One region of the Micromonospora sp. WMMB482 genome, then DNA from elsewhere that is predicted to be linked to it. Evidence: predicted binding sites of a transcription regulator. Region 1 holds the regulator's gene; the other holds the start of a gene.
The links. Region 1 encodes HrcA, which represses chaperone genes, less so after heat shock. Its sites were predicted from a motif close to GGTTNGCACNCTCNNNNNGAGNGTGCNAACC; they were not measured.

Region 1 (11,526 bases):
CACCCCGGCGCTGACCGGCACGATCGTCTGGAAGTGGATCTTCGACGACACGAGCGGCCTGGTCACCTGGCTGTTCAACAAGCTTCCGGACGGGCTCTCCACGGCCCTGTTCGGGCGCAGCGACTGGACCGGGTACGGCTGGTTCAACGACCCGCTGCTGTTCTTCGCCATCCTGACGCTCGTGGTGGTCTGGCACTCGTTCCCGTTCATCGCGGTGAGCGTCCTGGCCGGGCTCAAGAGCGTGCCGACGGAGTTGCAGGAGGCGGCTCGGGTCGACGGCGCCGGGCCGTGGAAGGTGTTCTGGAAGGTCACGTTCCCGATGCTGCGGCCGGTCTTCGGCATCCTCGTGGTGCTCTCCACGATCTGGGACTTCAAGGTCTTCACCCAGCAGTTCGTGCTGGCCGGCGGCACCCAGGACCGGACGACGTTCATGCTGTCGATCTACTCGTACGCGGAGGCGTTCTCGCCGCCGCCCAAGTACGGCCTCGGCTCCGCCATCGCGGTCATCCTCACCGTGATCCTGCTCGTGGTGACCGCCCTGTACGTCCGCATGGTGCTGCGGCAGGAGGACGAATGACGAAGAAGATCGCCCTCAACGGCGCGGGCCTGCTGGTCGCGCTCTTCGCCGCCTTCCCGGTCTACTGGATGGTGGCGACCTCCCTGAAGCCCAACCGGGAGATCTTCTCGTCCACCCCCCGGCCGGTGCCGGCGGAGCCGACGCTGGAGCACTACCGGGAGATCCTCACCGGCAACCTGATCCCGGGCGTCACGTTCGCCGACTTCTTCCTCAACAGCGCGCTCGTCGCGCTGGCGACGGTGCTGCTGAGCGGGCTGGTCGCGCTGCTCGCCGCGACCGCCGTGGCCCGGTTCCGGTTCAAGCTGCGCACCACCTTCCTGATCATGCTGCTGGTGGTGCAGATGATCCCGCTGGAGGCGCTGGTCATCCCGCTGTTCCTGATGATCCAGCGGCTCGGCCTCTACAACACGCTGCCCAGCCTGATCCTCACGTACCTCGGCTTCTCGCTGCCGTTCGCGGTCTGGATGCTGCGCGGCTTCGTCGCCGCGGTACCGAAGGAACTGGAGGAGGCCGCCGCCATCGACGGCGCCAGCCGGGCCCAGACGTTCCGCAAGGTGCTGTTCCCGCTCGTCGCGCCCGGCCTGGTCGCCACCAGCATCTTCTCGTTCATCACCGCCTGGAACGAGCTGATCTTCGCCTTGACCTTCATCAACGACCAGCAGAAGTACACGCTGCCGGTGGCGATGACGTTCTTCTTCGGCCGGGACGACACCGCCTGGGGCTCGGTCATGGCCGCGTCCACGCTGTTCACCCTGCCGGTGATCGTCTTCTTCCTGCTGGTGCAGCGCCGGATGGTCTCCGGCCTGGTGGCGGGAGCGGTCAAGGGCTGAACCGGCGGTGCGGGCCGACCCGGCGGCGGTCAGGCCGCGGCGAACACCTCGGCCCGCACCTCGGTGGCCGGGTCACCCTTGACCCGGGCCCAGGAGCCCTGCTCGGCGGTCCACTCCAGGTTGCCGAAGCGGACCCTCTTCACGCCGTGGTCGTCGGCGTGCGAGACCAGCCAGTGCGCGTACCGCCAGCCGTTGCGGTCGCCGCCCGCCGGCACGGTGAGCGCGGTCAGGTCCGTCGCCGTGGGCAGCCGGGGCAGCCCCCAGTCCAGCGACAGGCTCTCCAGCACGGCGCTCGCGGCGGCCGGGCCGCGCATCGTCGGCGGCGAGGAGACGGTGCAGGCCACCGCGCCGGTCGCGTGGCCGAGCAACGCGCGGGTGAGGACCTCCGACTCGTCCGCCCACTTCTCGTACGCCTCGGGGAACGCCGACCGCTGCACCCGCTGGGCGGCGTCGGTGACCCGCATCCGCTCCCAGCCCCTGACCTTCTTCAGCGCGGCGTAGAACTTGTTCGCCGCGTACCGCGGATCCTGGACCTGCTCCGGGGTGCCCCAGCCCTGGCTCGGGCGCTGCTGGAACAGGCCGAGCGAGTCGCGGTCGCCGTGGGCGATGTTGCGCAGGTGCGACTCCTGGTACGCGGTCGCCAGCGCCACCACCACCGCGCGCTCGGGCATCCGGCGCTGCATGCCGATGGCCGCGATGGTGGCCGCGTTCGCCATCTGGTCGGCACCGAGCACCACCTCGCCGTCCGCCTGCACGGTGCAGGTCCGGCTGGACAGGGGGAGCCGCAGGTGCTCACCGAACTGCTTGGTCACGACGTAGACCGCGAGCAGCGCCAGCACGCACACCGCCACCCCAGATGCCACGATCGCCGCTCGCGTCCGCACCCGCACCCCCTGTCCCGACAGTCCGACAAGCGTACGTCCCACCCGCACCGGCGGGTCTCGGCCGACCGGCGGGCCCCACGTCGGCCGGAGCGGCTTCCGCGGGGACCGCCGCGCACCTCAGTCCTCGGCGGGCACCCAGGCGGCGGGACGCTTCTCCCGGAACGCCATCACACCCTCGCGCCCCTCGTCGGAGAGGAAGTACCCGGTGGACAGCGCGGCCAACTCGCCGATCTCGGCCCGCAGGTCGGGAGCGGCGGGCCGGCGCAGCAGCTCCTTCGCCCCGGCCAGCGCCCCCGGCGCGCCCTTGACCAGCGAGGCGCAGTAGCGCCCGACGGCGGCGTCCAGTTCGTCGCCCGGCACCGCGGCGGTGACCAGGCCGATCTCGGCGGCCCGGCGGCCGTCGAACGTGTCGCCGGTCAGGTACAGCTCGGCGGCGGCCCGCTGGCCCAGCCGGGGCAGCACGGTCGCCGAGATCACCGCCGGGATCACCCCGATCCGCACCTCGGTGAACGCGAACGTCGCCTCCTGCGCGCAGACCGCCAGGTCGGCGGCGGCGATCAGGCCCAGCCCGCCGGCCCGGGCCGGCCCGGCGATCTTCGCCACCACCGGCTTCGGGCACTCCCGCACCGCCACCAGCACGTCGCCGAGCATTCCGGCGGGCACCGTGCCGCTGGCGTACGCGGCGGCCGTCTCCTTCAGGTCGGCGCCGGAGCAGAAGACCGGGCCGGTGTGGTCGAGCACGATCGCGCGTACCGCGTCGTCGGCGACCGCGCCGGCCAGCCCGGCCAGCAGCTCGGTCATCAGGGGCGTGGAGAGCGCGTTGCGATTGTGCGGGCTGTCCAGGGTGAGGGTGGTCACCCCACGGGCCGTGGCGACTCGCACGAGAGCGTCCGGAGAGGTCATGCCGGGCACACTAGTGGCCATGCCCGGCGTCCTTCCAGAAGGCGAACCCGTCCCGCGCGACGGATCGCTGCCCGCCACCGCCACCCGCGCCGTCGGCGCACGCGGCTTCGGCGTGTACGTGCACGTGCCGTTCTGTGCCAGCCGGTGCGGTTACTGCGACTTCAACACGTACACCGCCTCCGAGCTGGGTGGCGGGGCGAGCCGGGAGACGTACGCCGACTCGGTGCTGGCGGAGCTGGCGCTGGCCGCCCGGGTGCTGGGCGACTCGCCGCCGCCCCGGGTCGACACCGTCTTCGTCGGCGGCGGCACGCCCACCCTGCTGCCCGCCGACGACCTGGCCCGGATCCTCGACGGCATCGACCGCGTCTGGGGGCTGGCCGCCGACGCCGAGGTGACCACCGAGGCCAACCCCGAGTCGGTGAGCCCGGAGTCGCTCAGGACGCTGCGGGCGGCCGGGTACACCCGGATCTCGCTGGGCATGCAGTCCGCCGCGCCGGGGGTGCTCGCGGTGCTCGACCGGCGGCACAGCGCGGGCCGGGCCACCGCCGCCGCCCTGGAGGCGCGTGACGCCGGGTTCGCGCACGTGAACCTGGACCTGATCTACGGCACGCCGGGCGAGACGGCCGAGGACTTCGCCGCCTCGCTGGCCCAGGTGGTCGACGCGGGCGTGGACCACGTCAGCGCGTACGCCCTGATCGTGGAGGACGGCACCCGGCTGGCCGCGCGGATGCGCCGGGGCGAGCTGCCGTACCCCTCCGACGACGTGGCGGCGGACCGCTACCTGGCCGCGGAGGCCGCGCTCGGCGCGGCCGGATTCTCCTGGTACGAGGTGTCGAACTGGGCCCGCTCGGCGGCGGCCCGGTGCCGGCACAACCTGCTCTACTGGACCGGCGCCGACTGGTGGGGCCTGGGCCCGGGGGCGCACAGCCACGTCGGCGGCGTGCGGTGGTGGAACGTCAAGCACCCGAGCGCGTACGCGGCGCGGCTGGCCGAGGGCGCCTCGCCCGCGCTGGCCCGGGAGCAGCTCACCTCCGACGAGCAGCACATGGAGGACGTGATGCTGCGGGTGCGGCTCGCCTCCGGGCTGCCGCTGGACGTGCTGGACCCCTCCGGCCGGGCGGAAGCCGAGCGGGCCCGGGACGCCGGGCTGCTCGACGCCGGGGCGTACGCGCGGGGGCTGGTGGTGCTGACGCTGCGCGGGCGGCTGCTGGCCGACGCGGTGGTACGCGACCTGCTGCCGTGACCGGCACCGGCCGGCCGCCCCCTCGGCCGGCCGGTGGTGTCACTTGACGAAGTTGTAGGTCAACGGGTAGCGGTACAGCACGCCCTCGTTGGCCTTGACCCCGCCGACGATCCCGAAGATCAGCGGCACCAGCCAGACCAGCATCGGGACGAAGAACAGGATCCCGCAGGTGATGACCGTGATCACCCAGGCGAGCACGCTGGCGATGGTCCAGGTGATCTGGAAGTTCAGCGCCGCGACCGCGTGCGCGCGGACCGTCGGCGACTGCTGACCGCGGGTCATCAGCGCGATGAGCGGGGCGACCCAGCCGAGCAGGCCGCCGCCGACGATGACACCCGCGGCGCCACCGAAGTGCGCCACCAGGGCCCACGTCTTCTCGTCGTTGTTGGCGTACGCGGCGGGGCCGTACCCGCCGCCGGCGGGGTAGCCGGGCGCGCCGCCGGGCGGGGGGTAACCACCCGGCGGGGGGTAGCCGCCGCCGGGGGGCGGGTAGCCGCCCGGGGGCGGATAGTCACCGGGCGGGGGATAGCCGCCCGCGCCCGGCGCCCCGGACAGTGGGGCGGTGGGCGGTTCGTTGCCCGGCGACGAGCCGTAGGGCGCCGACGGGTCGGGCTGGGGGCCGGAGTCCCCTGCCCCGGGAGGGCGAGGAGGTTCAGTCATGGTCGCCACGGTAGGTGCACCGGTCAACTCGCACCAGAGCGACACAGACCGACGATGACCGGCTGTTCGGCCCTGGTGGGAAGCGGTGTGTGGTGGGCCGCACCGCAGGTCCGTCAGGCGATCATCGCATCGCCGGGGGTGCCGACGTAGACTGGCACTCGCTACAGTCGAGTGCCAGCCGCCCGGCGGATGCCGCGCGCCGGCCCGGCCGAGGTGCGTCAGGAGGTGTGGAATGGGTCTCGACGACCGCAAACTCGCCGTGCTGCGCGCGATCGTCGAGGACTACGTCGCCACGCAGGAGCCGGTCGGCAGCAAGACGCTGGTCGAGCGGCACCAGCTCGGCGTCTCGCCGGCCACCGTGCGCAACGACATGGCGGTGCTGGAGGAGGAGGGCTACATCCGGCAGCCGCACACCAGCGCCGGCCGGGTGCCCACCGATCGCGGCTACCGCCTCTTCGTCGACCGGCTGTCCCGGGTCAAGCCGCTCAGCCCGGCCGAGCGCCGGGCGATCGAGCGCTTCCTGGTCGGCGCCGTGGACCTGGACGACGTGGTGCACCGCACGGTCCGGCTGCTCGCCCAGCTCACCCGGCAGGTGGCGGTGGTGCAGTACCCGAGCCTGGCCCGCTCCAAGGTGCGTCACCTGGAGCTGGTGCCGATCTCCACCACCCGGCTGATGGTCGTGATGATCGCCGACACCGGCCGGGTCGAGCAGCGGCTGGTCGAGCTGCCCGCCCCGGTGCCCGCCGACGACGTGACCGACCTGCGCCGGCTGGTCAACGAGAAACTCGTCGGCAGCCAGCTCGCCGAGACGCCGCCGCTGGTGCAGGCGCTCGTCGAGGAGTCGGCGCCGCACCTGCGCCCGGCCATGACCACGCTCTCCACCGTGCTGCTGGAGACGCTCGTGGAACGGCACGAGGAGCGCCTCGCGCTGGCTGGCCAGGCCAACCTCACCCGGGGTGGCCTGCTCGACTTCCAGGGCTCGCTGCGCCCCATCTTGGAGGCGCTCGAAGAAGAGGTCGTGCTGCTCAAGCTGATCGGCGAGACCGAGCCGAGCACCACCCGGGTGCTCATCGGCGACGAGAACGAATTCGACAACCTGCGGGCCGCCTCGGTGGTCAGCACCGGCTACGGACCGGGCAGCACCATCGTCGGCGGTCTCGGCGTGCTCGGGCCGACCCGGATGGACTACCCCGGCAATATCGCCATGGTGAGGGCCGTGGCACGCTACGTGGGCGAACTGCTGGCCCAGAACTGACCAGTCAGGGCCGACGGCCGGTTCCGGCCGACGACCGGAGCGACGCGAGACGAACATGAGGACACCTAACGCAGTGGCCAGGGACTACTACGGCATTCTCGGCGTGAGCCGGGACGCCTCCGACGACGAGATCAAGCGCGCCTACCGCAAGCTGGCGCGGCAGTTCCACCCGGACGTCAATCCGGACCCGGAGGCCCAGGAGAAGTTCAAGGACATCAACGCCGCGTACGAGGTCCTCTCGGACGACCGGAAGCGGCAGATCGTCGACCTCGGCGGTGACCCGCTCGCCCCGGGCGGCGGTGGCATGGGCGGTCCCGGCGGCCCGGGCGGCGCCGGTCCGTTCGTCGGCTTCCAGGACATCATGGACGCGTTCTTCGGCGGCGCCGCGGGCGGCAGCCGGGGACCGCGTCCGCGTACCCGCCCCGGCGCGGACGCGATCCTGCGCCTGGAACTGGACCTCAACGAGACCGCGTTCGGCGTCGAGGCGCCGATCACCGTCGACACCGCAGTGCTCTGCACCACCTGCTCCGGCGCCGGCACCGCCGCCGGCACCCACCTGGCCACCTGCGAGGCGTGCGGCGGCCGGGGCGAGGTGCAGTCGGTGCAGCGGACCTTCCTCGGTCAGGTCGTCTCCGCCCGGCCGTGCACCGTCTGCCAGGGCTACGGCACCACCATCCCGCACCCCTGCCCGACCTGCGCCGGTGACGGCCGGGTGCGCACCCGCCGCTCGCTGACCGTCAAGATCCCGGCCGGGGTCGAGGACGGCATGCGGATCCGCCTGGCCCAGCAGGGCGAGGTCGGCCCCGGTGGCGGCACCGCCGGCGACCTCTACGTGGAGATCCACGAGCGGCCGCACGACGTCTACTCCCGCAAGGGCGACGACCTGCACTGCCGGGTGACGGTGCCGATGACCGCCGCCGCGCTCGGCACCCGGCTGACCATCAAGACGCTGGACAGCGAGGAGACGGTCGACGTCAAGCCCGGCACCCAGCCCGGCAGCACGCTGCGGCTGCGCGCCCGGGGCGTACCGCACCTGCGCGGCACCGGCCGGGGTGACCTCTACGTGCACCTGGACGTGCGTACCCCGACCAAGCTGGACGCCGACCAGGAGCGGATGCTGCGCGACTTCGCCAAGACGCGCGGCGAGGAGGTCGCCGAGCTGACCAAGGAGGGCGGCTTCTTCTCCCGGATGCGCGACGCCTTCAACGGGCACGCCTGAGGTGTCCGCGCCGCTGTTCCTGGTCGAGGCGCTGCCCACCGGTGACACGCTGACGCTCGACGGCCCGGAGGGCCACCACGCGGCCACCGTGCAGCGGCTGCGCGTCGGTGAGGAACTGGTGCTCGCCGACGGCCGGGGCGGCACCGCCGCCGCCGTGGTCACCGCCGTCGGCCGCGGCACGCTCGACCTGCGGGTCACCAGCCGGGGGTACGCGGACGCGCCGGTGCCCCGCCTGGTCGTGGTGCAGGGCATCGCCAAGGGCGACCGGGGTGAACTCGCCGTGCAGGCGATGACCGAGGTCGGCGTGGACGAGATCGTGCCCTGGGCGGCGTCCCGCTCAGTGGCGCAGTGGCGCGGTGAGCGGGGTGAACGGGCCCGGCAGAAGTGGGTGGCCACCGCCCGGGAGGCGGCGAAGCAGGCCCGCCGCCCGTGGCTGCCGGTGGTGGCGGGCGCGCCGGACGAGTCCACCGCCTCGGTGGCCCGCCGGATCGCCGGGGCGGCCGGCGCGTTCGTGCTGCACGAGGGCGCACAGGACCGGCTGACCACCGTCGACCTGCCGGCCGCCGGGGAGATCGTGCTGGTGGTCGGCCCGGAGGGCGGCATCGCCGACCACGAGCTGGCCACCTTCGCCGACGCCGGAGCCCGGACGGTCCGCCTGGGCCCGTCGGTCCTGCGCACGTCCACGGCAGGAGTAGCCGCCCTCACAGTCCTGGCCACCCGCCTGACCCACTGGTAACCCGAGCCCGCGCTCTCCCCGCCCGCGCTCTCCCCGCCCCGCTCTCCCGGCCCGCGCTGATCTTGCAGTTTCGGCCCGCGTTGCGCCCCTTTTGTGCCTTTTTGCGGGGCTGAAAGTGCAAGATCGCCGGAGGTCAGGGGGCGGAGGTCAGGAGCGGAGGTAGGAGGCGCCGTTCAGGTCGATGATGGTGCCTGCCGCCCACTCGGCTTCGGGGCTCGCCAGCCAGTGCACCGCCGCGGCTATCTCCTCCGGCCGGGCCACCCGGTGGAACGGGGACTGGGCGCGTACCGCCTCGCCCCGCTCGCTCTTCAGGTGCTCGTTCGTCATGTCGGTCTCGACGAAGCCAGGCGCCACGCACGCCACACCGATGCCGTACGGTGCCAGGGCCACCGCCAGCGACTGGGCCATCGCGTTCATCCCGGCCTTGCTGGCCCCGTACGCCGGGTTGGCCGGCTCGCCCCGGAACGCCCCACGGGACGACACGTTCACGATCCGGCCCCCGCGCTCGCGCATGTGCTGCGCGGCGCACCAGGCGGCGTTCGCGGCGCCGACCAGGTTGGTGTCCAGCACCTCCCGCCACCGCGCCCGCCACTGCTCGTAGCTGCTCTCGAAGACCGGGTGCGGGGGATCGGCCGGCCCGAACACGCCCGCGTTGTTCACGAGCACGTCGAGCCCGCCGAGCCGCTGGGCCGCCTCGTCCACCATCGCGCGCACCGCGTCGGCGTCGGCCAGGTCGGCGCGTACCACCACGTGCCCCTCGCCGGGCAGTTCGGCGCCCAGCCGCTCCGCCAGCTCGGCCGAGTCCCGGTGGTGGATCGCCACCCGGTCCCCACCGGCGGCGAACGCCCGCGCCACCGCCCGCCCGATGCCCCGCGAGGCCCCCGTCACCAGCACCGCCCGTCCCGACATGGCGGCCATCCTGCCGCATCGGGCCCCGGTGTTAAGAAGGGCCCCTTCACCTACCGGAGGCGTTAAGCAGGGGCCCTTCCTTACACTGCTGCGATGGACTGCCTCTTCTGCCGGATCGTCGCCGGGGAGATTCCGGCCACCATCGTCCGCGAGACCGCCACCACCCTGGCCTTCCGGGACATCGACCCGAAGGCGCCGACCCACGTGCTGGTGATCCCGAAGGAGCACTACGCGGACGTGGCCACGCTGGCCCAGGGCGCGCCCGAGCTGGCCGGCGAGGTGCTCCAGACCGCCGCCGTGGTCGCGGAGGAGGAGGGCCTGACCGTGGACGGGTTCCGGCTGATGTTCAACACCGGCCCGTACGGTGGCCAGGAGGTCTTCCACGCGCACGCCCACCTGCTCGGCGGCGCGCCGCTCGGCCCGATGCTCTGCCGATGACCGATGTCTCCGACCGGCTCGGCCGGATGGTGCGCCAGGCGCAGGCCACCGGGCGGATCCCGGCGGTGTCGGCCGCCCTGCACCGGGCCGACCGGCCGCTCTGGACCTGCACCGTGGGGGACACCGGCAACGACACCCCGCTGGGGCCGGAGACGGTGTTCCGCATCGGCTCGGTCACCAAGACCTTCACCGCGGCACTCGTCATGCAGTGCCGCGACGACGGCCTGCTCGACCTGGACGACCCGATCGGGCGGCACCTCGACCTGCCCGCGCACGGCGACGCGACAGTACGCCGGCTGCTGTCGCACACCGCCGGCCTGCAACGCGAGCCGCACGGCGACGTGTGGGACAGTCTGCGTGCCCCGGCCGTCGGCGAGATGCTGGCCGACCTGGCCCGGGTCGAGCGGGTGCTGCCCACCGGGCGGCGCTTCCACTACTCCAACCTCGGCCTGGCGCTGCTCGGCGAGGCGGTCGCCCGGCTGCGCGGCGGCACCTGGGCCGAGGTGCTGGCCGACCGGGTGCTCACCCCGCTCGGGCTGACCGCCACCGGGCCGTACCCGACCGGGCGCGCCGCGACCGGGTTCCTGGTCGACGCGTACTCCGACGAGGCCCACCCGGAACCACCCGCCGACTTCGGCGCGGTGGCCCCCGCCGCGCAGCTCTGGAGCACCGCGACGGACATGGCCCGCTGGGCCGCGTTCCTGGCCGACCCGGCGGCGGTGGACCCGGACGGCGCGGTGCTCGCCGCGACGACGGTCGAGGAGATGCGCTGGCCGCTGACCCCCACCGACGAGTCGGTCTGGTCGGCCGGCTTCGGGCTGGGGCTGATTCTGGTTCCGCAGCCGGACCGGGTGACCCACGTGGGCCACGACGGCGCGATGCCCGGATTCCTCGCCGCCGTCTACGGGCGGCGCGGCGGCCAGGGCACCGCCGGGGCGATGGGCGTCGCGGTGCTCGGCTCGTCCGGCACCGGCGTGGAGGTGCTGGAACTGCCCCACCGGCTGCTCGCCGCCGCCGCCGAGCACGACCCGGCGGAGATCGAGCCGTGGCGTCCCGGGCCGCCCGCGCCGGACCACCTGCGTGGCGTGCTGGGCCGCTGGTGGGGCGAGGGCTTCGAGTACGTCTTCTCCTGGCACGACGGGACGTTGCGGGCACGTGGCGCGGACGACCCGGCCGGGAAGCCGCCCGCCGTCTTCGCGCCGCTGCCGGACCGGCCGGACGTGTTCCGCACGGTCTCCGGCCGCGAGGTGGGTGAGCTGCTGAGGCTGACCCGCGACGAACGGGGCGTGGTGGTCCGGATGCACTGGGCGACCTACCGCTTCACCCGCGCCCAGGAGACCTTCGACGGGTACGACTTCCGCGTCGGCGACTGAGCGCCGGGCACCCGGAAATGGGCGCGGTGCGTACGGTGCCGACCCGATACGATGGAGGTACCGTACGCCGCGCCGGCAGGGCCCGGCGCCCGAGAAGCGGAGAGCAGGTGGCGCAGGGCCCGACGGCCCGACCTATGACCGGCACCCCACCTCCCGGCACGCCGCGTGTGCAGACCAGGATCACGGTTCCCGACCAGAAGATCATGGTGAACCTGCTCGGCGCGGGCGACGAGATCCTGCGCCTCGTCGAGCGCTCGATCGACAGCGACGTCCACGTCCGCGGCAACGAGATCACCATAACCGGCGCCCCCGCCGACAACGCCCTCGCCGAGCGCCTCTTCAGTGAGCTGCTCGAACTGATCGAGAAAGGCGAGACCCTGACCACAGACGCGGTACGGCGTACCGTCGGCATGCTCGAACAGGGCGGCGCCGAGCGGCCCGCCGAGGTCCTGACGCTCAACATCCTCTCCCGTCGCGGCCGCACCATCCGTCCCAAGAC
Region 2 (11,526 bases), 580 kb from region 1:
GAGTTCACCGACCCGGCCACCCCGGTGCCGGTGCCGGCCGGACCGGGCGAGCTGGCGGACGTCCGTTCCGGGCTGGTGCTGCGACCGGGGCGGCTCACCGCACTCGCCGCCGCCACCCCGCAGGACGCCGCCGAGATCGCCGACCGGCTCGGCCGGTACGCCGACGGGGACGTCACGCTGCACGGCGTACCGCTGCGGGACGTGGCGCTGGCGACGGTGCGGGAGCGGATCCTGGTGGCCGACAACGACGCGCAGCTGTTCAGCGGCGTGCTGCGCACGGAGCTGGACCCGCACGACCGGGCCGAGCCCGGCGCGGTGGCGGCGGCACTGGCGGCGGCGAGCGCCACCGACATCGTCGAGGCGCTGCCCGGCGGCCTGGACGGCGAGGTCGCCGAACGCGGCCGGGAGTTCTCCGGCGGGCAGCGGCAACGGCTGCGGCTGGCCCGCGCGCTCGTCGCCGACCCGGAGACGTTGATCCTGGTCGAGCCGACCAGCGCGGTGGACGCGCACACCGAGGCGCGCATCGCCGAACGGCTCGGCCCGGCCCGCCACGGACGCACCACACTCGTCTGCACCACGAGCCCGCTGGTGCTCGGTCACGCCGACCACGTGGTCTTCGTGGAGGACGGCAAGGTCGTCGCCGAGGGCCGGCACGAGGAACTGCTCGCCGCCGAGCCGCGCTACGCCGCCACGGTGAGCCGGAAGGAGGACCGATGAGCAACGCGTTACCCGTCGCCGACGTCGCCCAGGTCCGCCGGTACGTGCGGGAGCTGATCCGCCGTCACCCGCGTGGCCTGGCCGCCGCGCTCGGCCTGCACGCGCTCGCCGCGGGCGCCGGGCTCGTCGCCCCGCGCCTGCTCGGTGACCTGGTGGAGGGGATCTCCCAGGGCATCGCCGAGACGACGGTGGACCGGGTCGTGGCGGCCATCGCCGCGTTCGTGGTGGTGCAGGCCGTGCTGGTCCGCTTCGCGCACCTGGCCTCGGCCCGGCTCGGTGAGCGGGTGCTCGCCGAGCTGCGGGAGGAGTTCGTCGACCGGGTGCTCGCGCTGCCGCTGGCCACAGTCGAGCGGGCCGGCACCGGCGACCTGCTCACCCGCACCTCCCGGGACGTCGCCGCGCTGTCCCGTACCGTCCGGTTCGCCGGGCCGGAGACGCTCATCGCGGCGCTGACCGTGCTGCTGATCGTCGGCGCGCTGGTGCTGACCGGCCCACTGCTGGCGCTGCCCAGCCTCCTGGCGGTGCCGGTGCTGTGGGCCGGCACCCGCTGGTACCTGCGCCGCGCGCCGCAGGGCTACCTGCGGGAGAACGCCGCCTACTCGGACATCACCGACGGGATCAGCGAGACGGTCGAGGGGGCGCGGACCACCGAGGCGCTGCGGCAGGCGGCCCGCCGCCGGGCCCGTGGCGACGCGGACATCCGCCGGTCGTACGCGGCCGAGCGTTACACGCTCCACCTGCGGACCGTGTTCTGGCCGGTGGCCGAGTTCGGCTACCTGGTGCCGATGGTGGCGACCCTGCTCATCGGCGGCTGGTTCCACATGAAGGGCTGGGCCAGCCTCGGCCAGGTCACCGCCGCCACGCTCTACGCCCAGCAGCTCACCGACCCGATCGAGCGGCTGCTCGGCTGGCTGGACGAGTTCCAGGTCGGCGGCGCGTCGCTGGCCCGGCTGCTCGGGGTGGCCGCCGAGCCGGACGAGCGCGCCCCGGCATCCCCCGCGCCGGCCCGGACCGGCGGCGCGGGCCGGCTCGCCGCGCACGACGTCCGGTACGCGTACCGCCCGGGACACGACGTGCTGCACGGCGTGACGCTGGAACCCCGGCCGGGGGAGCGGCTCGCGATGGTCGGCCCGTCCGGGGCGGGCAAGTCGACGCTGGGCCGGCTGCTGGCCGGCGTGCACGCACCGAGCGCCGGGACGGTGACCGTGGACGGCCGTCCACTCGCCGGAATGCCCCTGGCCGAGCTGCGTACCCATGTCGCACTCGTCAGTCAGGAGCACCACGTGTTCATCGGCACGCTCGCCGACAACGTGGCGATGGTCCGGCCGGACGCCGACCCGGCGCGGGTACGCGCGGCGCTGTCCGCAGTCGACGCACTGGACTGGGCGCTGGCCCTGCCGGACGGGCTCGACACGCCGGTCGGCGCGGGCGGCCACCCGCTCACCCCCGCGCAGGCGCAGCAGGTCGCGCTGGCCCGGCTGGTGCTCGCCGACCCGCACACGCTGGTGCTGGACGAGGCCACCTCGCTGATCGACCCGCGGGCGGCCCGGGCCCTGGAACGGTCGCTGGCGGCGGTGCTGCACGGCCGTACCGTCATCGCCATCGCGCACCGGCTCTTCTCCGCGCACGACGCGGACCGCGTGGCGGTGGTCGACGACGGCCGGATCACCGAACTCGGATCACACGACGAGCTGGTCGCGGCCGGTGGCTCGTACGCCGCGCTGTGGCGGTCCTGGCACGGCTGAGGACACGCGACGGGCCCCGGCGGACGTGCCGGGGCCCGCTCGACGGCCGGGTCACGAACGGCGGGTCAGCCGCCAGGTCGCGTACCCGCCGGTGCCGAGCGCGATCAGGAACACCGCCCACACCACCCCGGTGCCGACCTGGAGCCCACCGCCGCTGCCCACGTTGGCCTGGGCGGCGGCTACGAGCGAGTCGCTCTGCGCGGGCGGCAGCGCAGCCGGCGGCAACTGCTGCCAGCGCACCAGCCCGGTGCTCTCCAGCATGGTCATGTGGTCGTTGACGAACTTGTTGGCGTCCTCGGCCAGCTTGCGCACGATCGGGTCGCGGGTGCTGGCCCGGACCGCGCCGATCACCGGGAAGATCTTGCCGTGGGCGACCCGCAGCCGGGTGACGAAGATCTGGTCGAACCGGGCGCCGGTGGCGTTCTGCATCTCGGTCAGCCACCCCTTCTGCTCGCCGGTCGGGTCGCTCGGCAGCGTGGCACCCAGCTTGTTGGCCGCCTGCACCACGAGCTCGTCCAGCTCCGCGTGCTGCTTGGCGATCTCCGCGCCGACCTCGCGTACCCGGGCTGACTGCCCCTTCTCGGCCGCCATCAGTCCGGCCGGCATCTCCCACAACCCGGCCAGCCGTACGCCGTTGAGCAACGTCATGTCCGCGGCGTTCATCTGCACGCCGGGAGTGGGTGCGGCCTGCGCCGTCCCGGGAACGACACCGATCCCCGCGCCCAGCGCGGCGAGCAGCAGTACCACCCGGTTCGCCAGCCTGCGGCGTGCGGATTCCAGCGATGCCATGGTTGCGGTGCCTCCTCGGTCCGGACCGGTACGCGGGGTGTCGTGGACGGCCGCGCAAGCCTGCCGTCCGTCCGCACACTGGTACGGATCGGCGGGCCGATCAGTTCAGCGGGTCGGCGAGGAGTCGTTCGAAGGCCAGTTCGGCGGCGCCGATCAGCGCCGCGTCGCCGCCGAGCTTCGGCGTACGCAGCCGCACGTGTTCCAGGCACGCGGGCAGCCCGTTCGAGTTGAGCCGGCTGCGTACCTGCGCCGCGGCGGCCAGGTAGAGGTCGCGCATGGTGCCGCCGAAGATGACCATCTCCGGGTTGAAGATGTTCACCAGGTTCGCGACGCCGAAGCCGAGCCAGTCGCCGGCCTGCCGTACCGCGGTCTGGGCGCGGGCGTCGCCGCGGTCGGCGGCGTCGAAGACGGCGAGCAGCGCGTCCCGGCCACGCGCCTCGGACCGGCCGGCGGCGCGCAGCAGCCCGTGCTCGCCGATTTCGGTCTCCCAGCAGCCGCGCCGGCCGCAGTCGCAGCGCACCCCGTCGCGGACCACCACCATGTGGCCGACCTCGCCGCCGTAGCCGCCGTGCCCGGTCAGCCGACGGCCCCCGGCGATGATGCCCGCGCCCACGCCGACGTCGCCGTAGATGTAGATGACGTTGTCGCAGCCGACCGCCGCGCCCCGGGCGTGCTCGGCGTACGCGGCCACGTCGGCCACGTTGCCCACCGTGATGGGCACGTCTATCCCCAGCTCGTCGGCGAGCGCCGCACCGATCGGCTCATCCACCCAGCCGGTGGTCGGGCTGAGCCGGACCAGGCCGTCCTCGCGGCGCACCATGCCGCACACCGCCAGGCCGGCCCCCACACAGACCGCGTCCGGCGGCACCGCCTGGTGCATCTCCTTGACCGCGCCGGCGAGCAGCGGGGCCGCCTCCCCGGCGACCAGTGTGCGCGGCCGGTCCATCTCCCGGCGGTCGAGCACCTCACCGCCGAGCCCGACGCGCGCCGCCCGCAGCCGGTCCACCTCGACGCTGTACGCGTACGCGTAGACCCGCTCCGACTCGGGCCGGACGACGAGTGACGGTCGTCCGGCCCGGCCGGTCTCCTTCGGCGTCCCCTCGCTGACCAGACCGGCGCCGGCCAGGTCCGCGGTCAGCGCGCCGATGGTGCTGCGGTTGAGGCCGAGCGCCGTGGTCAGCTCGGCCCGCGTGGTGGCGCCGTGGACGTGCACGTAGCGGAGCAATGCGCCCAGGTTCTGCCGACGGATCTCGTCCTGACTGGGGCCCGCGCGCATCGCCACCGCCATGGTGTTTCCGTACCCCGGGTCAGCGCGTGCCGGTGGCGGCGGCCCGCCGACGCGACAGCGCGTCGATGGTCGCGGCGGCGAGCAGCACCACGCCGGTGACCACGAACTTGACGCCCGAGCTGTATCCCATCAGTCCCATACCGTTGTCGATGACCGCTACCACCGCGCCACCGAGCACGGCGTCGAGGACCCGGCCCTTGCCGCCGAAGAGGCTGGTGCCGCCGATCACCGCCGCGCCGACGGCGTAGAGCAGTACGTTACTGCCACCGGTGTTGGGGTCGACCGAGTTGGCCCGGCTGGCGGCCACGATGCCGCCGATCGCGGCCATCGAGGAGCAGATGATGAACACGGAGACACGGATCCGGTCGACGTTGATGCCGGCCCGGCGGGCCGCCTCGGCGTTACCGCCGACCGCGTAGATGTGCCGGCCGTAGCTTGTGCGCTGGAGCACGAACGTCCAGACGACGAGCAGGATCGCGATGATCGGCACCACGATCGGTACGCCCTTGAGCGAGACGACGAGCACGTTGCGGCTGCGCTCCAGGTTGAGCACGTAGACCGCCACGCCGAGGATCACGGCCAGGCCGGCGATCCGGCCGGCTACCACCGCGATCGGGTCGGTGAGTAGGCCGCGGGCGGCGCGGTTTCGGTGCCGCAGCAACTGCACTGCCGCGTACCCGGCAACGGCGACGGCGGCCAGCGCCCAGCCCAGTACGGGGGGGAGGTTGCGGTTGGCGATCGCGACGAGCACGTCGTCCCGGACCGCGATGTTGGCGCCCTCGTCCATGAGCGTCAGCACGACGCCCTGGAAGGCCAGGAACCCGGCGAGCGTCACCACGAAGGAGGGGATGCCGACCTTGGCGACCAGCAGGCCCAGCACGGTGCCGATCACCACGCCGGTGACGACGGCGGAGAGCACCGCCACGTACCAGGGGTAGCCGAGCACCGTGACGACGTTGGCCAGGATCGCGGCGCAGACGCCGCTGGCGAAGCCGGCGGAGAGGTCGATCTCGCCGAGCAGCAGGACGAAGACCAGTCCCATGGCGATGAGCGTGACCGCCGCGCCCTGGGTGAACAGGTTCGCCAGGTTGCCGGCGGTGAAGAACGACGGGCGGGCGATCGAGAAGCCCACTGCCAGTGCGACGAGCATGACCACGGCGGGGAGCGCACCGATGTCGCCGCCGCGTACCCGGCGCCAGTAGTTGTTCACGTGGCTGCCCAGGGTCGGTGTCGGCGTGACGCCGGCCGGGCCTTCCTTCTTCATGACGGTGGCGGTCATCGGACGGCTCCTGGGGTGGTGTCGGCGGGCGCGGCGCCGTTGCCGCCCGGCTCGCCGGTGAGGCCGAGGCTGCCAGCGCGGCCGGCGGTGATCAGCTCGACCACCTGCGAGTGGGTGATGTCGGTGGTCTTCACCTGGGCGACCATCTGGCCGAGGTAGAGCGCGGCGATCCGGTCGGAGACGGCGAAGACGTCGTTCATGTTGTGCGAGATGAGCACCACGGCCAGGCCGTTGTCGGCCAGCCGGCGCACCAGTTCCAGCACCTGGGCGGTCTGCGCGACGCCGAGCGCGGCGGTCGGCTCGTCCAGGATGACCAGCCGGCTGTTCCAGAGCACGGCCTTGGCGATGGCGACGGTCTGGCGCTGGCCGCCGGAGAGGCTGGAGACGTGCTGGCGCAGCGACTTCACGGTGCGCACGCTCAGGCCGGCGAGCGTCTCGGCGGCCATCTGCTCCATGGTCGGCTCGTCGAGCACGATGCCGCTGCGCTTCTCCCGGCCGAGGAACATGTTCTGCACGATGTCGAGGTTGTCGCAGAGCGCGAGGTCCTGGTAGACGACCTCGATCCCGAGCGCGGCGGCGTCCCGGGGGCTGTTGATGCTGACCGGCCTGCCGTCGAAGACGAACTCGCCGCCGTCGGTGGGGTGGATGCCGCTGATGCACTTGACCAGGGTCGACTTGCCGGCGCCGTTGTCACCGACGAGCGCTGTCACCTCGCCGGCGTGCGCGGCGAAGGCGACGTCGCGCAGCACCTGGACGGGACCGAAGCTCTTGTCGATCCCGCGTAGCTCCAGCAGGGGGGTTGCGGACACGGGGTTCTCCTTTGGGCGGAGGGAGGTCTCGGATCCCGTCCGGCGCGGGCGCCGCCCGGCACGGGAGAACCCGTGCCGGGCGGCGCCGCCTGAGGCGGGTGGGTCAGCTCACGCCGGCGTCGGTGCAGAGCTTCGCGAAGGCACCGGTGCAGAGCTCTTCCTTGGTGACGTAGCCGTCGGCCACCACGTCCTTGACGTTGTCCTTGTAGATGGCCTTGGGCTCCAGCAGCACGGCCGGCACGTCCCGGTTGCCCTCCGGGTCCTTGACCGTCTGGCCGGTGTCCTTCGTCTCGCCCTTGGCGAGCGCGATGGCCAGCTCGGCGGCGGCGTCCGCCTCCTGCTTGACCGCCTTGTAGACGGTCATGCACTGGTCACCGGCGAGGATGTTCTGCAGGCCCTCCTTGGTGGCGTCCTGACCGGTCACCGGGACCTTGCCGTTGAGCTTGTTCTTCTTCAGCACCGAGATGGCCGCGTTGCCGAGACCGTCGTTGGCGGCGAGCACGCCGTCGATCTTGCCGCGGGCCTTGGTCAGCTGCTGCTCGAAGATCGTCGCGGCCTGCGCGTTGTCCCAGGCCGGCACCGAGTCGTCGGCGACCTTGGTGTACTCCTTCGAGTCGAACTTCGGCTTGAGCACCGAGTCGTACCCGTTCTTGAACAGGGTGGCGTTGTTGTCGGTCGGCGAGCCGTTCAGGTACGCGATCGACGGGTTCTTGACGCCCTTGTCGGTCAGGCACTTGCTCAGGCCCTCGCCCTGGAGCTTGCCGACGGCCTCGTTGTCGAAGCTGACGTAGTACTGGGCGGAGCCGCCCAGGGTCAGCCGGTCGTAGTCGATGGTCGCGACGCCCTGCGACTTGGCCTTGTCGAGCACGGCCTTGCCGGTGCCGGAGTCCAGGTTGACGATCATCAGGACGTTGACGCCGTTGGTGATCATCTGGTCGGCGATGGTCTGGAACGCGGTCTTGTCGTTCTGCGCGTTCTGGATGTCGGACTCGACGCCGGCCGCGTCGAACGCCGCCTTCAGGTACTTGCGGTCCGCGCCCTCCCAGCGGGCGGAGGACTTGCTGTCCGGCAGGATCACGCCGATCTTCGGCTTCTTGGCGTTGGAGCCGCCGGCCTCGTCGGACGAACCGCCGTTGTCACCGCAGGCGGCCATGCTGCCGGTCGCGAGAAGACCGACGGCCGCGAAGGTGAGGAAGCCCTTGCGCATGTGCAGGGTCCTTTCGGAGGTGGGGGAGTGGTGATGTTTTGTTGTGTCCGGCAACGTATTCCCCGTCTCCCGTGCGCCGCAAGACTGCCGAGGTCAGAAGTTTGTTGGCGGCGGTAACAATTCAGCAACGCGGTTGTCACCCAGTGGACACCGCCGGGAGAGCGCGCTCCGGGAACGCTCCCACACGTACCGTCACGAGCCCGCTCAGGCGGCCGCTCAGATGGCCGCGATCGATGCCGTCGTCGCCCCGGTCAGCGCCACCAGATCCGTCGGTGCGAGCTGCACCTGCAACCCCCGGCGACCCGCCGAGACGTACACCGTCGGGTACGCCAGCGCGGAGGCGTCGACAACAGTCGGTAGCCGCCTGCGCTGCCCCAGCGGGCTGATGCCGCCGCGGACGTACCCGGTCGCCCGCTCGGCCGTCGTACGGTCGGCCATCGTCGCCCGCTTGCCGCCGGCCGCGGCGGCGAGCGCCTTCAGATCCAGCTCGCCGGTCACCGGCACCACCGCCACCGTCAGCCCGCCGTCGACCTCGGTGACGAGCGACTTGAACACGCGCTCCGGCGCCACCCCGAGCGCGGTCGCGACGAGCGCGCCGTAGTTCGGCGCGTCCGGCGACACGTCGTAGGTGTGGGTGCTGTGCGCGATCTTCCGCTTGCTCAGCAACGCGATCGCCGGAGTGCCAGGGCCCGCCATGGGCTCAAGCTAACCCGCGCGCCGCGACACCGCGAGCCGGGTCAACCGCCGGCTGGAGCCGGCCGGCAGACGAGCACCGTGGGATCGCCCCCGACCCGGGTCAGCGCCAGGCTCGCCGCCTCGTCGCCGGACAGCCGCAGGTCGCGGCGCAGCTTCTCCGGCTCCAGCGCCGAACCGCGCTTGCGGATCTCGACCCGGCCGACCCGCCGCTCCCGCAGCAGGGCGCGCAGCCGCTTCAACGAGAACGGCAGCACGTCGGTGATCTCCAGGCAGCGGGCGAACGGGGTGGGCCGGGCCTCGTCGGCGTACAGGTAGGCGATCGACGGGTCGGCGAGCGTGGCGTCGAGGCCGGCGGCCAGCTCGGCGACCAGGTGTGCGCGTACCACCGCCGGATCCGGGTCGTACAGGAACCGCCGCACCGGTCCCACCGGCGCCTCGACCGCGCCGGTTCCGGTGAGGTGATAGGAGGGGACCCTTTTACTACCGGAGGCGTTAAGAAGGGGCCCTTCCTTCTCGCGCAGCAGTGTGGCGCGGCGCGGGACCTCGGCCAGGTCGCCGCACCACAGCGCGGCTTCGACCAGGTCGCCGTCGACGCTCACCCACTCCGCCTCCGCGCCCGCCGGAATCAGCGCGTGGTCCAGCCCGGGCGCCACCTTCACCACAGTGCGCGGCACCCGGGCGGCCAGGCCGGTGACGAAGTCCCACGGCGGCGAGTAGGCGTTCGGGTCGAAGACGCGCCGGCCGGTGCCCGCCCGCCGCCGCGCCGGATCGCAGAACACCGCGTCGACCCCTGTCACGTCGAACGTCGTGGCGTCCCCGCACTCGACTGTCACCAGGCCGGCGAGCCCGGCCGCCTCGGCGTTCGCGGCGGCCATCTCGGCGGTCACCGGGTCGGCCTCCACCGCGTACACCCGGATGCCGGCGCGGGCCGCGGCGAGCGCGTCGGCCCCCAGGCCGCACCCCAGGTCGGCCAGCGTGGTCACGCCCGCGGCGCGCAGCCGTGCCGCGCGCCGGTCGGCGACCGCGAGGCGGGTTGCCTGTTCCAGCCCCGCCCGGGTGAGGAACATCCCGGCCGCCGCCACGCCGAACTTGCCGGCCGCCCGGCGGCGCAGCTCCGCCTGGGTGAGCGCCGCCGCCGCGAGCCCGCCGGGGATGCCGGCCGAGCGCAGCGCGGCCGCCGCCGCCAGCGGGTCGCCGCCGGCCACCCGCCCGGCCGCGGCGAGCGCCGCCGACCCCTCGGGGGTACGCAGCGCGGCGAGCTGGTCGAGATCCACGCGCTCATTGTCCCGGCCCGGTTCCGGCGCGACACGGAGGGCGACGCGTTGGCACTCTCCTTGACGGAGTGCTAGCCGAGGAATAACCTGCGATTAGCACTCTCACCCTGAGGGTGCCAACACCCGAGCCTCGCGCCCGGGGGTTGAGCGCCAGGCGGACCGGCACCCGCGACGACGGCCCCGCCCGGTGGCATGAGGCAGATTGACGCTGGTCGGCGTGCCGGCCGGCAACGACACCAAGTACCCGGGAGGGTATGCCCGTGACTACCGCGACCAAGGTTGCGATCAAGCCGCTCGAGGACCGCATCGTGGTCCAGGCGAACGAGGCCGAGACCACCACCGCCTCGGGCATCGTGATCCCCGACACCGCCAAGGAGAAGCCGCAGGAGGGCACCGTCCTCGCTGTCGGCCCGGGCCGGATCGACGACAAGGGCAACCGCGTGCCGATCGACGTGAAGGTCGGCGACACCGTCCTCTACTCGAAGTACGGCGGCACCGAGGTCAAGTACGCCGGCGAGGAGTACCTGGTGCTCTCCGCCCGCGACGTCCTCGCGGTCATCGAGAAGTAAGCAACCGATCAGTGTCGTTGCCCCGGTCCGGCTCGCCGGGCCGGGGCAACGTCGCTTCGAAGGGATACTGATGGCGAAGATCCTCAGCTTCTCGGACGACGCCCGGCACCTGCTGGAGCACGGTGTCAACGCCCTCGCGGACGCGGTGAAGGTCACCCTCGGCCCGCGCGGGCGCAACGTCGTCCTGGACAAGAAGTTCGGTGCGCCCACGATCACCAACGACGGCGTGACCATCGCCAAGGAGATCGAGCTCACCAACCCGTACGAGAACCTCGGCGCGCAGCTGGTCAAGGAGGTGGCGACCAAGACCAACGACGTCGCCGGCGACGGGACCACGACCGCCACCGTGCTGGCCCAGGCGATGGTCCGGGAGGGCCTGCGCAACGTGGCCGCCGGTGCCAACCCGACCGGCCTCAAGCGGGGCATCGACGCGGCGGCCGCCAAGGTCTCCGAGGCGCTGCTCGGCAAGGCCGTCGAGGTCTCCGGCAAGGAGTCGATCGCGCACGTCGCGACCGTCTCCGCGCAGGACGCCGCCATCGGCGAGCTGATCGCCGAGGCGATGGAGAAGGTCGGCCGCGACGGCGTCATCACCGTCGAGGAGGGCTCCGCGCTCGTCACCGAGCTGGAGGTGACCGAGGGTCTCCAGTTCGACAAGGGCTTCATCTCGCCCAACTTCGTCACCGATCTGGAGGCGCAGGAGGCGGTCCTGGAGGACCCGTACATCCTGATCACCACCCAGAAGATCTCGGCGATCGAGGAGCTGCTGCCGCTGCTGGAGAAGGTTCTCCAGAACAACAAGCCGCTGCTCATCGTCGCCGAGGACGTCGAGGGCCAGGCCCTGTCCACGCTCGTGGTCAACGCGCTGCGCAAGACCGTCAAGGTCTGCGCGGTCAAGGCCCCCGGCTTCGGTGACCGCCGCAAGGCGATGCTGCAGGACATGGCGATCCTGACCGGCGCCGAGCTGGTCGCCCCGGAGCTGGGCTACAAGCTCGACCAGGTCGGCCTGGAGGTGCTCGGCACCGCCCGTCGCGTCGTGGTCGACAAGGAGAACACCACCGTCGTGGACGGTGGCGGGCAGTCCGCCGAGGTCGCCGACCGGGTCGCGCAGATCCGCAAGGAGATCGAGGCGTCCGACTCCGAGTGGGACCGGGAG

Region 2: groES (co-chaperone GroES) is a predicted target of HrcA. The motif match lies at 9,896-9,926, and genes of this name have one in related genera.

What each region holds. Positions count from the first base shown of each region.
Region 1 is NZ_JAHOPD010000020.1:792,239-803,764, reverse strand. Features, by position in the region: gene KSK32_RS04580 (carbohydrate ABC transporter permease) at 1-577, shown strand, start outside; gene KSK32_RS04575 (carbohydrate ABC transporter permease) at 574-1,407, shown strand; gene KSK32_RS04570 (hypothetical protein) at 1,437-2,297, opposite strand; gene KSK32_RS04565 (enoyl-CoA hydratase-related protein) at 2,409-3,194, opposite strand; gene hemW (radical SAM family heme chaperone HemW) at 3,214-4,437, shown strand; gene KSK32_RS04555 (DUF4870 domain-containing protein) at 4,477-5,097, opposite strand; gene hrcA (heat-inducible transcriptional repressor HrcA) at 5,330-6,352, shown strand; gene dnaJ (molecular chaperone DnaJ) at 6,426-7,571, shown strand; gene KSK32_RS04540 (16S rRNA (uracil(1498)-N(3))-methyltransferase) at 7,573-8,307, shown strand; gene KSK32_RS04535 (SDR family NAD(P)-dependent oxidoreductase) at 8,455-9,216, opposite strand; gene KSK32_RS04530 (histidine triad nucleotide-binding protein) at 9,310-9,654, shown strand; gene KSK32_RS04525 (serine hydrolase) at 9,651-11,027, shown strand; gene KSK32_RS04520 (PhoH family protein) at 11,162-11,526, shown strand, end outside.
Region 2 is NZ_JAHOPD010000020.1:1,367,399-1,378,924, reverse strand. Features, by position in the region: gene KSK32_RS07275 (ABC transporter ATP-binding protein) at 1-717, shown strand, start outside; gene KSK32_RS07270 (ABC transporter ATP-binding protein) at 714-2,462, shown strand; gene KSK32_RS07265 (DUF4142 domain-containing protein) at 2,514-3,251, opposite strand; gene KSK32_RS07260 (ROK family protein) at 3,352-4,527, opposite strand; gene KSK32_RS07255 (sugar ABC transporter permease) at 4,559-5,818, opposite strand; gene KSK32_RS07250 (ATP-binding cassette domain-containing protein) at 5,815-6,627, opposite strand; gene KSK32_RS07245 (sugar ABC transporter substrate-binding protein) at 6,731-7,834, opposite strand; gene ybaK (Cys-tRNA(Pro) deacylase) at 8,051-8,530, opposite strand; gene KSK32_RS07235 (methyltransferase domain-containing protein) at 8,572-9,804, opposite strand; gene groES (co-chaperone GroES) at 10,059-10,373, shown strand; gene groL (chaperonin GroEL) at 10,444-11,526, shown strand, end outside.